3 regions of the Rhizobium sp. USDA 4016 genome follow, and region 2 is predicted to be linked to each of the others. Evidence: predicted binding sites of a transcription regulator. Region 2 holds the regulator's gene; each other region holds the start of a gene.
What was found. Region 2 encodes PhoB, which activates phosphate uptake and scavenging genes when phosphate is short. Its sites were predicted from a motif close to TGTCATNNANCTGTCAT; they were not measured.
Positions count from the first base shown of each region.

Region 1 (3,277 bases), 240 kb from region 2:
CAAAGGTGCCACGGGCATCGACCTCCAGCACCGCGCTCGACATGCCGAGCGGCTTGAAAAGTGCCTCCCTCGGATAAGAGAAGGCCCCTTTCTGGTCGCCTACCCCATCCATCCAGATTCGCGACAATAGGACCGCCGTGCCGCTCGAATAACGGAAGCGTTCGCCGGGCTTTGCTTCGAACGGCGCATCGGCGGGCAACGAAACCATATCGGGGTCGAGATAGAGCATGCGCGTCACATCCGTGACATCGCCGTACTCCTCGTTGAAAGCCAGGCCGCTTTCCATGCCCAGCAGATCCCGGAGCCTGATCTGCGACCGTTCGTCATCCTTCCACTGCGGCAAAAGGTTGGTCGCGTTGAAATCCAACTTTCCATCGAGCATGGCGCGCCCGACGAGCGCCGCATTGACTGTCTTGGTCATCGACCAGCCAAGCAGAGGCGTCCTCGCATTAAAGCCTTCGCCGTAGCGCTCCGCCACGATCCGGTCGTTGTGAACGACGACCATCGCGCGCATTTGCGGACCGGCCAGCACGTCGTTTGCCAGCAGCGACGCAAGCGCTCCGTCGTTAGCTTCAGCAACGCTCTCGCCTTCCGGCCATAGTGCCGCGTTCTCCGGAACCATCTGCGGCGGCGTATCCGAAGGTGCCGCCTCGGCAGCAGCCTTGAAATTGCCGTCAGGCACGCTCGTGCAGCCGAACGCCCCCCGATAGAGCGCATATCCGGGTGCGAAGAGCCCCAGGATGCGCGCCGTCACATGCCCCTGATCCCGATCGACCGAAACCCTCACCAATCGCAGCAGCGGATTGCCCGGCGCCTGTACGTCGCCGTAGAGCACCGCTTGCGGGTCGCGTCCTGCCAAAAAGACATTCGAGCAGACGATCTTCGCCGCATATCCGTCACCCACGCGCAACAGCTCCGGCGGATTGACGTATAGCCAGGTCCCGCCTCCGATGACGATGACAACGGAAGCAGTGGCGAGTGCCTTCACGATACGCAGAACAAATCGCATGTCATAGCCTCCACGAATGGAGAAAAGCAGGAAATCTCTTCACAAAAAAGAGCACAAGAACGCGAGTGCCGTTTCCTGCCAGGCAATTCCTGTGGAAATCGATACCCACAGTCTGCGTCATCAAACTGTAGCAGGGACGCGCTACACGCCCTGAACGCAAAAAGGGTGACAGACTCATATGACGGAATTTGCACCGGATACCGGCTTCCGCAAGAACCGGAAACTCAAGGACGCTCTTCTCCGCCACAAGGCATTTTCCAAGGACGGCTTTTCGGAACGGCTTTTCGGCCTGCTCTTTTCCGGCCTCGTCTATCCGCAGATCTGGGAGGATCCGGATCTCGACATGCAGGCAATGGAACTGCAGCCGCATCACCGCATCGTCACGATCGGCTCGGGCGGCTGCAACATGCTCGCCTATCTCTCCAAGGCGCCGGCCTCCATCGATGTGGTCGACCTCAACCCGCACCATATCGCGCTCAACCGCCTGAAGCTTGCTGCCTTCAAGCATCTTCCCGGCCATACCGACCTGGTACGCTTCCTCGCCATGCCCAACGAGCGCTCGAACAGCCAGGCCTTCGACCACTTCCTGTCGTCCAAGCTCGATGAGACGACACGCGCCTATTGGAACGGCCGCAAGTTCGGCCGCCGCCGCGTCACCGTCTTCAACCGCAATTTCTATGAGACCGGCCTGCTCGGCCGCTTCATCGGCGCGGCCCATCTGCTCGCCCGCCTGCACGGCGTCGATCTCAAAGAGATGACCAAGACCCGCTCTATCCGCGAACAGCGCCAGTTCTTCGACGAGCAGGTTGCGCCCCTCTTCGAAAAGCCGGTGGTGCGCTGGATTACAGGGCGCAAGAGCTCGCTTTTCGGTCTTGGCATTCCGCCGCAGCAATATGACGAGCTTGCCAGCCTCGCCGCCGATCAGTCGATCGCACCGGTGCTGAAGCATCGCCTCGAAAAGCTCGCCTGCCATTTTCCGATGAGCGAAAACTATTTCGCCTGGCAGGCATTTGGTCGCCGGTATGCCTCCGATGACGAAGGCCCGCTGCCGACCTATCTGAAGCGGGAGCACTACGAGGTGATCCGCGCCAATGTCGATCGCGTCAACGTCCATCACGCAAGCTTCACCGAGCTTCTCGCCAAGGAACCCGCCGCCTCTCGCGACCGTTATATCCTGCTCGACGCGCAGGACTGGATGACGGACCAGCAGCTGAACGAGCTCTGGGCGGAGATTACCCGCACCGCCCGCCCCGGCGCCCGCGTCATCTTCCGCACGGCGGCCGAAAAAAGCGTCATCGAGGGCCGTCTTTCCCCGGCGATCCGCGAACAATGGGAATATTTCGAGGAGAAGTCCCGAGATATGACCGCACTCGACCGTTCGGCCATCTACGGCGGCTTCCACATTTACGGAAAAAAGGCGTGACCGAAATCCGCACCATCGTGGACGAGAAAACCGAAAAGCATGCCAATCTTATGGACGGCATGTATCGCTACCAGCGCCATATCTACGATCTGACGCGCAAATACTACCTGCTCGGCCGCGACCGTACGATCCGCAATCTGGACGTCCCGGAAGGCGGCACGCTGCTCGAAGTCGGCTGCGGCACCGGCCGCAACCTGGTGCTCGCACACCGGCTGTTTTCCGGCGCGAGGCTCTATGGCCTCGACATTTCGCAGGAAATGCTGATTTCGGCGCGTAAGACATTCGCCACGAAGGCCGCGGTTGCCGATTTTCGCGTTGCCGACGCGACCGCCTTCACCCCACGGGACTTCGGTGTCGGCGGCTTCGACCGGGTCCTCATTTCCTATGCGCTCTCGATGATTCCCAATTGGGAACGCGCCGTCGATGCCGCAATCGCCGCATTGAACCCCGGCGGGCAGCTGCACATCGTTGATTTCGGCCAGCAGGAGGGCCTGCCGGCCTGGTTCAGGGCGGTGCTGAAGTCATGGCTTGCAAAATTTCACGTCACGCCTCGCGCCGATCTGCGCGAGGTGCTGGAAGCGCAAGCCCATGAAAACAACGCAACATTGTCGTTCGAGACGATCGGCCGCGGCTATGCCTGGCGGGCAGCAATCATCGCCCGGCCTTCACAAATCACTTGAAACTAACCGATTTTTTACGTTGATATGTTGAAAGAGGGGGATTCCTCTACTGAAACTCGTCTTTCGAAGGTCAAGCTGTGGGGCAAGTCGATCATTCGGTCCACGACGGGACATTTATGCGCCGGATTTTGTTTTGTGTATTGCCATTGGCTATCATGTTGGCCG
Region 1 covers NZ_JBWCCY010000004.1:1,324,231-1,327,507, reverse strand. Annotated here, with positions in the region: gene ACZ9DP_RS21640 (serine hydrolase domain-containing protein) at 1-1,009, opposite strand, end outside; gene ACZ9DP_RS21635 (BtaA family protein) at 1,188-2,432, shown strand; gene ACZ9DP_RS21630 (class I SAM-dependent methyltransferase) at 2,483-3,112, shown strand; gene ACZ9DP_RS21625 (glycoside hydrolase family 25 protein) at 3,229-3,277, shown strand, end outside.
Region 1: a site for PhoB is predicted at 1,125-1,141, ahead of ACZ9DP_RS21635 (BtaA family protein). Genes of this name have one in related genera too.

Region 2 (3,277 bases):
TGATGAATGCAATCGCCATCTTCCTCAGGCAGCGTTTTGAACGCCGCTGGTAACGGAGTAAGGATTATGAACATGTTGACTGAAACAGCAGTTGAGAAGGCTCTGGAGCAGAAACTGAATACGAGCGCCTATAAGATGGTCGGCAAGACGGTGTCTGTCTACTACGGCGAGAAGCGTGCGCTTTTCGACGTGAACCTGAACGTCCGCGAAAACACTGTTACCGCCCTCATCGGCCCATCGGGCTGCGGCAAGTCCACGTTCCTGCGTTGCTTGAACCGCATGAACGACACGATCGACAATTGCCGCGTCACGGGCGAAATCAAGCTGGACGACGCGGATATCTACGATCCGGACATCGACGTCGTGGAACTCCGCGCCCGCGTCGGCATGGTCTTCCAGAAGCCGAACCCGTTCCCGAAGTCTATCTACGAGAACGTTTCTTACGGACCGCGCATCCATGGAATTGCGAGGTCGAAGGCCGACCTTGATCAGATCGTCGAAAGCAGCCTCCATAAGGCCGGCCTCTGGAACGAAGTCAAGGACCGCCTGCAGGAATCCGGCACCGGTCTGTCGGGCGGCCAGCAGCAGCGCTTGTGCATCGCGCGCGCCGTTGCCGTCAGCCCGGAAGTCATCCTGATGGACGAACCGTGCTCGGCGCTCGATCCGATCGCGACCGCCAAGGTCGAGGAGTTGATCCACGAGCTTCGCGAGAACTACAGTATTGTCATCGTGACGCACTCGATGCAGCAGGCAGCCCGCGTTTCGCAGCGCACCGCCATGTTCCACCTCGGCAATCTCGTCGAGGAGAATGACACCGACAAGATGTTCACCAATCCGGACGACCCGCGCACCCAGGATTACATCATGGGCCGCTTCGGCTGAGCTGCGGCGTTCAGGCTATTCAAGGACAATCCCAATGGCATCGACCCATATCTTTTCTGCCTATGACGAGGATCTGAAGTATTTGTCCCGCCGCATCTCGGAAATGGGCGGGCTTGCCGAGCAGATGGTGTCGGACGCCGTCCGCGCGCTAGTTAACGGTGACGCTGGCTTGGCCCAGAAGGTCATCTCCGACGATGTCGTCATGGATCACGCCGAGCGCGAGATCGGCGACAAGGCGATCGTCACGATTGCCCGCCGCCAGCCGGTGGCCTCGGACCTTCGCGAGATCATGGGCTCGATCCGCATCGCGGCCGATCTCGAGCGCGTCGGCGATCTCGGCAAGAACACCGCCAAGCGTGTCATCGCCGTGCAGAGCACCGGCGTTCCGCGCAAGCTCGCCCGCGGTCTCGAGCATCTTTCCGAACTGGCGCTGGTCCAGCTCAAGGAAGTACTCGACGTCTATGCCTCGCGTTCAGCCGACAAGGCGAAGTCGATCCGCGAGCGCGACGAGGAAATCGACGCGATGTACACCTCGCTGTTCCGCGAGCTGTTGACCTACATGATGGAAGATCCGCGCAACATCACCAGCTGCACGCATCTTCTCTTCTGTGCGAAGAACATCGAGCGCATCGGCGATCACGCCACTAACATTGCCGAAACGATCTATTACATGGCGACCGGCGCACAGCCGGAAGGCGAACGTCCGAAGGACGATACTGCCAACACCGTCGGCGCGGTCACGGAATGACAATTCCGAACCGGCCCTCAGGAGACAGAACCGAATGATCCCGAGAGTTGCAGTCGTTGAAGACGAAGAGGCACTGAGCGTGCTTCTTCGCTATAACCTTGAGGCCGAAGGTTTCGAGGTCGACACCATTCTGCGCGGCGACGAGGCCGAAATCAGGCTTCAGGAGCGCACGCCGGATATTCTGATCCTCGATTGGATGCTGCCGGGCGTGTCGGGCATAGAGCTTTGCCGCCGCCTGCGCATGCGCCCGGAAACGGAGCGTCTGCCGATCATCATGCTGACGGCGCGCGGCGAGGAAAGCGAGCGTGTGCGCGGCCTTTCCACCGGCGCCGACGACTACGTGGTCAAGCCGTTCTCCACGCCCGAACTCGTTGCCCGCGTCAAGGCGATGCTGCGCCGCGCCAAGCCCGAGGTGCTCTCCACGGTGCTGAAATGCGGCGATATCGAACTCGACCGCGAAACGCATCGTGTTCACCGCAAGAGCCGCGAAGTCCGTCTCGGCCCGACCGAATTCCGTCTACTGGAATTCCTGATGTCGTCGCCCGGCCGCGTCTTCTCGCGTTCGCAGCTTCTGGACGGTGTCTGGGGCCACGACATTTATGTCGACGAGCGCACCGTGGACGTTCATGTCGGTCGACTGCGCAAGGCGCTGAACTTCTCCAACATGCAGGACGTCATCCGCACCGTCCGCGGCGCAGGATATTCGATGGAAGCATAGCAGGGAGGCTGGAGAAGATGTCGGTGCGGGTACTTGTTGTTGAGCAGGACGAAGATCTGCTCGCGACACTGAAGCATGCTCTGGAGACAGAAGGGTATTCGGTGAACTGTCTTCACCCGCATGCGTCGCTGGTCGAGCTCGTTGCGTTGCGGCTGCCTGATGCGGTGATATTCGGTGCGCCGGCTCCTGGCTCGATGGCAATCTCGACATGCCGCCAGTTCCGGACAACTGGAGCGACCGCCCGCCTTCCGATCGTGGTGCTGCTGGACTCGGCCCTCGAGCAGGACCGGTTGGCCGTTCTCTCCGCCGGAGCCGACGACTGCCTCATAAAGGCAGTCTCCCCCGTGGAACTCCTCATCCGCTTGCGGAACCTCCTGCGGCGTCTCAATCCAGCGCTGCTGGAGAGCACACTGAAGGTCGGGGATCTGACGCTCGATAAGAACGCCCGCCGGGTTCACAGGCAGAAGAAGGAAGTCAAGCTCGGCCCCACCGAGTTCAGGCTGCTCGAGTTTCTGATGAAGTCCCCCGGCCGCGTCCACTCCCGATCGGAATTGAGGGCATCGCTGTGGGGTAACGATGCCAGTGTCGATGAGCGCGCTGTCGACGTACACATCGGGCGTCTCCGGAAGGGCATCAGTTTCGGCAAGGCCGATAAGGTGATCCGGACGGTGCGTGGCGCCGGCTACGCACTCGGCGACTTCTGATCCGGATCAGGTTCCTATCCTATCCCCGTCGCTGTGCGCACAGATTGAGACGCGCGATACAGCTGTTCGCGCAATACGTGTGTCACGTCGATTTCACGCGACTGCCTATATTAGGGTGTGCTTAGTCGCGCTGGAGGTGATTCCAGTCCGCCTTCGGCTCCCATACTCGCCTAAGGGCGTCAGACATATAATCCCGCTGGGATGAGGGTTCGGCCCGATAGGCCA
Region 2 covers NZ_JBWCCY010000004.1:1,564,602-1,567,878, forward strand. Annotated here, with positions in the region: gene pstA (phosphate ABC transporter permease PstA) at 1-53, shown strand, start outside; gene pstB (phosphate ABC transporter ATP-binding protein PstB) at 67-882, shown strand; gene phoU (phosphate signaling complex protein PhoU) at 917-1,630, shown strand; gene phoB (phosphate regulon transcriptional regulator PhoB) at 1,665-2,348, shown strand; gene ACZ9DP_RS22850 (winged helix-turn-helix domain-containing protein) at 2,366-3,052, shown strand.

Region 3 (3,277 bases), on a different contig from region 2:
GATGGCAAACGATCTTCAGCATACTGCTTGTCGCGACACCTTACCGCTTTTTTGGCACGCCAGAGCCCTCTCGTATTGATGAGTCTGCCTGAACGGCGGATGAGGCAATCCAATCTACCTGAAAGCCGACAAACGACGGGCCGGTACTGGAATTGCGATGTCTCGGATTGTTCTCGTTCGTCATCTGCCAAGCCGTTTCGCCTAATGCTAAGCGCTGGGCTGAAGCAGTTTGTGGAGTTGCCTCGGGGATGGGGCGCTTTCTCTGAGCTTGGCTTTTCGAGTGGGAACCGCATGCGCTAATGATGTCCGTGGCGCATTGGACGAGTGCACGCGTCCGGCGTTCGTCCGGCACAGCCCTCGGTTCTGCTGCGGCCTCTATTCAAACAAAGCGGAGCTCCAGTAGAAGAGAGCCGAGATGAGGGCCGCGGCCGGAAGCGTGATAACCCAGGCAATGACGATGTTTCCGGCCAGCCCCCAGCGCACCGCCGAAACCCGTCTTGCCGCACCGACACCGATGATCGCGCCGGTGATCGTATGCGTGGTCGAGACGGGAATACCGAGCCATGTGGCGCCGAAAAGCGTCAGCGCGCCACCCGTTTCGGCGCAAAATCCCTGCATCGGATTGAGGCGAGTAATCTTGGAGCCCATCGTATGGACGATGCGCCAGCCGCCGAAAAGCGTTCCGAGCGCCATTGCCGCCTGGCAGGAGAGCACCACCCAAAACGGCACATGAAAACTTTGGCCGAGATAACCCTGCGAATAAAGCAGGACTGCAATGATGCCCATCGTCTTCTGCGCATCATTGCCTCCGTGGCCAAGCGAATAGAGCGAGGCCGAGACAAATTGCATGACGCGAAAAGTACGATCGACGGCAAAGGGCGTCTGACGTACAAAAATCCACGAGACGACCAGGACCAGAACAAGCGCGAGGAAAAAGCCAATCATAGGCGACATGACGATGGCCCCCGCAGTCTTGAGCAGACCGCTCCAGACGATCGAGCTTAAGCCTGTCTTGGCAAGTCCCGCGCCAACCAGCCCGCCGACCAGGGCGTGAGAGGAGCTGGAGGGAATGCCGAGCATCCATGTGACAATGTTCCAGATGATCGCGCCCATCAGCGCCGCAAAGATCACCTGCGGCGTGACAATGTCCGGATTGATGATGCCGGTTCCAAGGGTCTCTGCGACATGCAGCCCGAAAAAAAGGAATGCTATGAAATTGAAGAAAGCTGCCCAAAAGACAGCATAGTGCGGTCGCAGCACGCGGGTCGAAACGATGGTTGCGATCGAATTGGCGGCATCGTGCAGGCCGTTCAGAAAATCAAAGAACAGCGCGATCCCGATGAGGCCCACAAGCAGGGGGAAGGCAAGTGTAACCTCCATCAGACGTTCTCGATCACGATACCGCTGATCTCGTTGGCGACGTCCTCGAAGCGATCGACGACCTTCTCCAGCTCACCATAGATCTCGCTGCCAATGATATAAGCCATTGGATTCGAAGCGCCGTAGCGGCTGAAGAGATCCTTGAGACCCCGGTCATGCAGATCATCCGAATGACCTTCAACCCGAGTGACCTCCTCGGCGATGGCGATAAGCCGAGGCGCATTGGATCCTATTCGATCCAGTAGCGGAATAGCTTCCGCTATCAGATGCGCCGCCTGGACGATTGCCGCACCCATCTCCTGCATGCCCGGATCGAACGAAGTCTGCTGAAACAGACGGATGGTCTTGACCGTCTGTTGCATCATGTCGATCGCGTCATCCATCGATTGGATGAGATCCTTGATGTCGCCGCGATCGAAGGGGGTGATGAAGCTTCTCCTGATGGCAAGCAGCACCTCTCGCGTTATTTCATCAGCTTCATTCTCAAGACGAACGATCGTCTCGCAATGGCGCTCGATCTCGCTGCCAGCTAACAACTGGTTCAAGGCTTCGGCAGCTCCGACAACGGTGCGCGAATGTTGAGCGAAGAGATCAAAGAAACGATCTTCACGCGGCATGAGTCTACGAAACCAGCTGATCATCGACATCCCATTTGATTGTCACAAATCTGTCATAATGGAGCGATGCCGCGGTGAAAAGCACCCGGCAGCCTTGTTTCGCCGATAGTCGCAAACGGGTTACACATCAGTTTCATTGCGTTGGCGTAAGCCTGCGCAAGTACCTCGACGATGGATCATCGAAATCGACCAATGCGGCGCAGGGACGATCCGCCCATCCCTCAGCGATTTCGTTCGCCGCCGTTCTGACCGACATTTACATCGAAATTTTCGACAGTTTGCCCACTTCGAGACACTCGTACCTCTGAAAATCCGCAGTCCATTCGCGATACCCATCCATGATCGACCCTGCGAGCAGCGTATCAGAGGGCAACCAACTTCAGGCGTCGCTGCTCAGATCGCGATTTTGTTTCTCAACATGCTGAGGGATTGACGGTTCGTTTCTCATCGAGGCCGACAGTTGGATCTTCGACATCACGGACGTGGTCGGCGGAGGTGCTGGGGGATTGCTGCGGATATGTTCTAGCGCGTCGGGAATTTCCGCCCTCTCGACGCCAATTAAGGTCTCCATTGCTTGGCGGGCGGCATTGGGATTGCGCAATTCGAATTGCGTCGAGGACGTCACAATGCTTCTGAATTGCTTGCTCATGCGAATGGCTCGCTCGATTGGTATGGCGAAAACTTTGCAGAGCAGCGCCGCGCGGATCGCAGTCGGGAATTGCCTGAGCATTGTCGTCGAGGAAAGCAGCGCGGCGGCAGACAGCCCGGTGAAGCCGTAAGACTTTAACGATCTGAATGGGCAGTGTGATGCCGCAAACCGGATTTTTGCCTTTGCCTTGCATTCAGAAGCGTCTATTTATGTCGCCGCAAGTTCCGATTTGCCGCACCAGGGTGCGGCAGGATTAAATGATCAAAGGAAGACGCTATGGCGACGGGTACCGTGAAGTGGTTCAATGCAACAAAAGGGTTTGGCTTCATCCAGCCCGATGACGGCAGCGGCGATGTCTTCGTTCACATTTCCGCGGTGGAGCGGGCCGGCCTGCGTGGCCTCAACGACGGCCAGAAGATTACCTATGAGCTGGTCAAGGATCGCAAGTCCGGCAAGATGTCGGCGGACAACCTGCAGGCCTGACGCCGATTGATCCGACAGTACGAAGGCCGGGTTCGCCCGGCCTTTTCCGCTTGCAGAAGTTTCGGATGTCGAAGCAGCTCTGTTACCGCGCGTTTGGACGGCAACCTCAAAACGCAGACGCGATTTTCGACCGTGTTAAGCGCCTGAC
Region 3 covers NZ_JBWCCY010000002.1:178,391-181,667, reverse strand. Annotated here, with positions in the region: gene ACZ9DP_RS01755 (hypothetical protein) at 1-2, shown strand, start outside; gene ACZ9DP_RS01750 (inorganic phosphate transporter) at 376-1,380, opposite strand; gene ACZ9DP_RS01745 (DUF47 domain-containing protein) at 1,380-2,021, opposite strand; gene ACZ9DP_RS01740 (hypothetical protein) at 2,377-2,646, opposite strand; gene ACZ9DP_RS01735 (cold-shock protein) at 2,923-3,129, shown strand.
Region 3: a site for PhoB is predicted at 2,038-2,054, ahead of ACZ9DP_RS01745 (DUF47 domain-containing protein). Genes of this name have one in related genera too.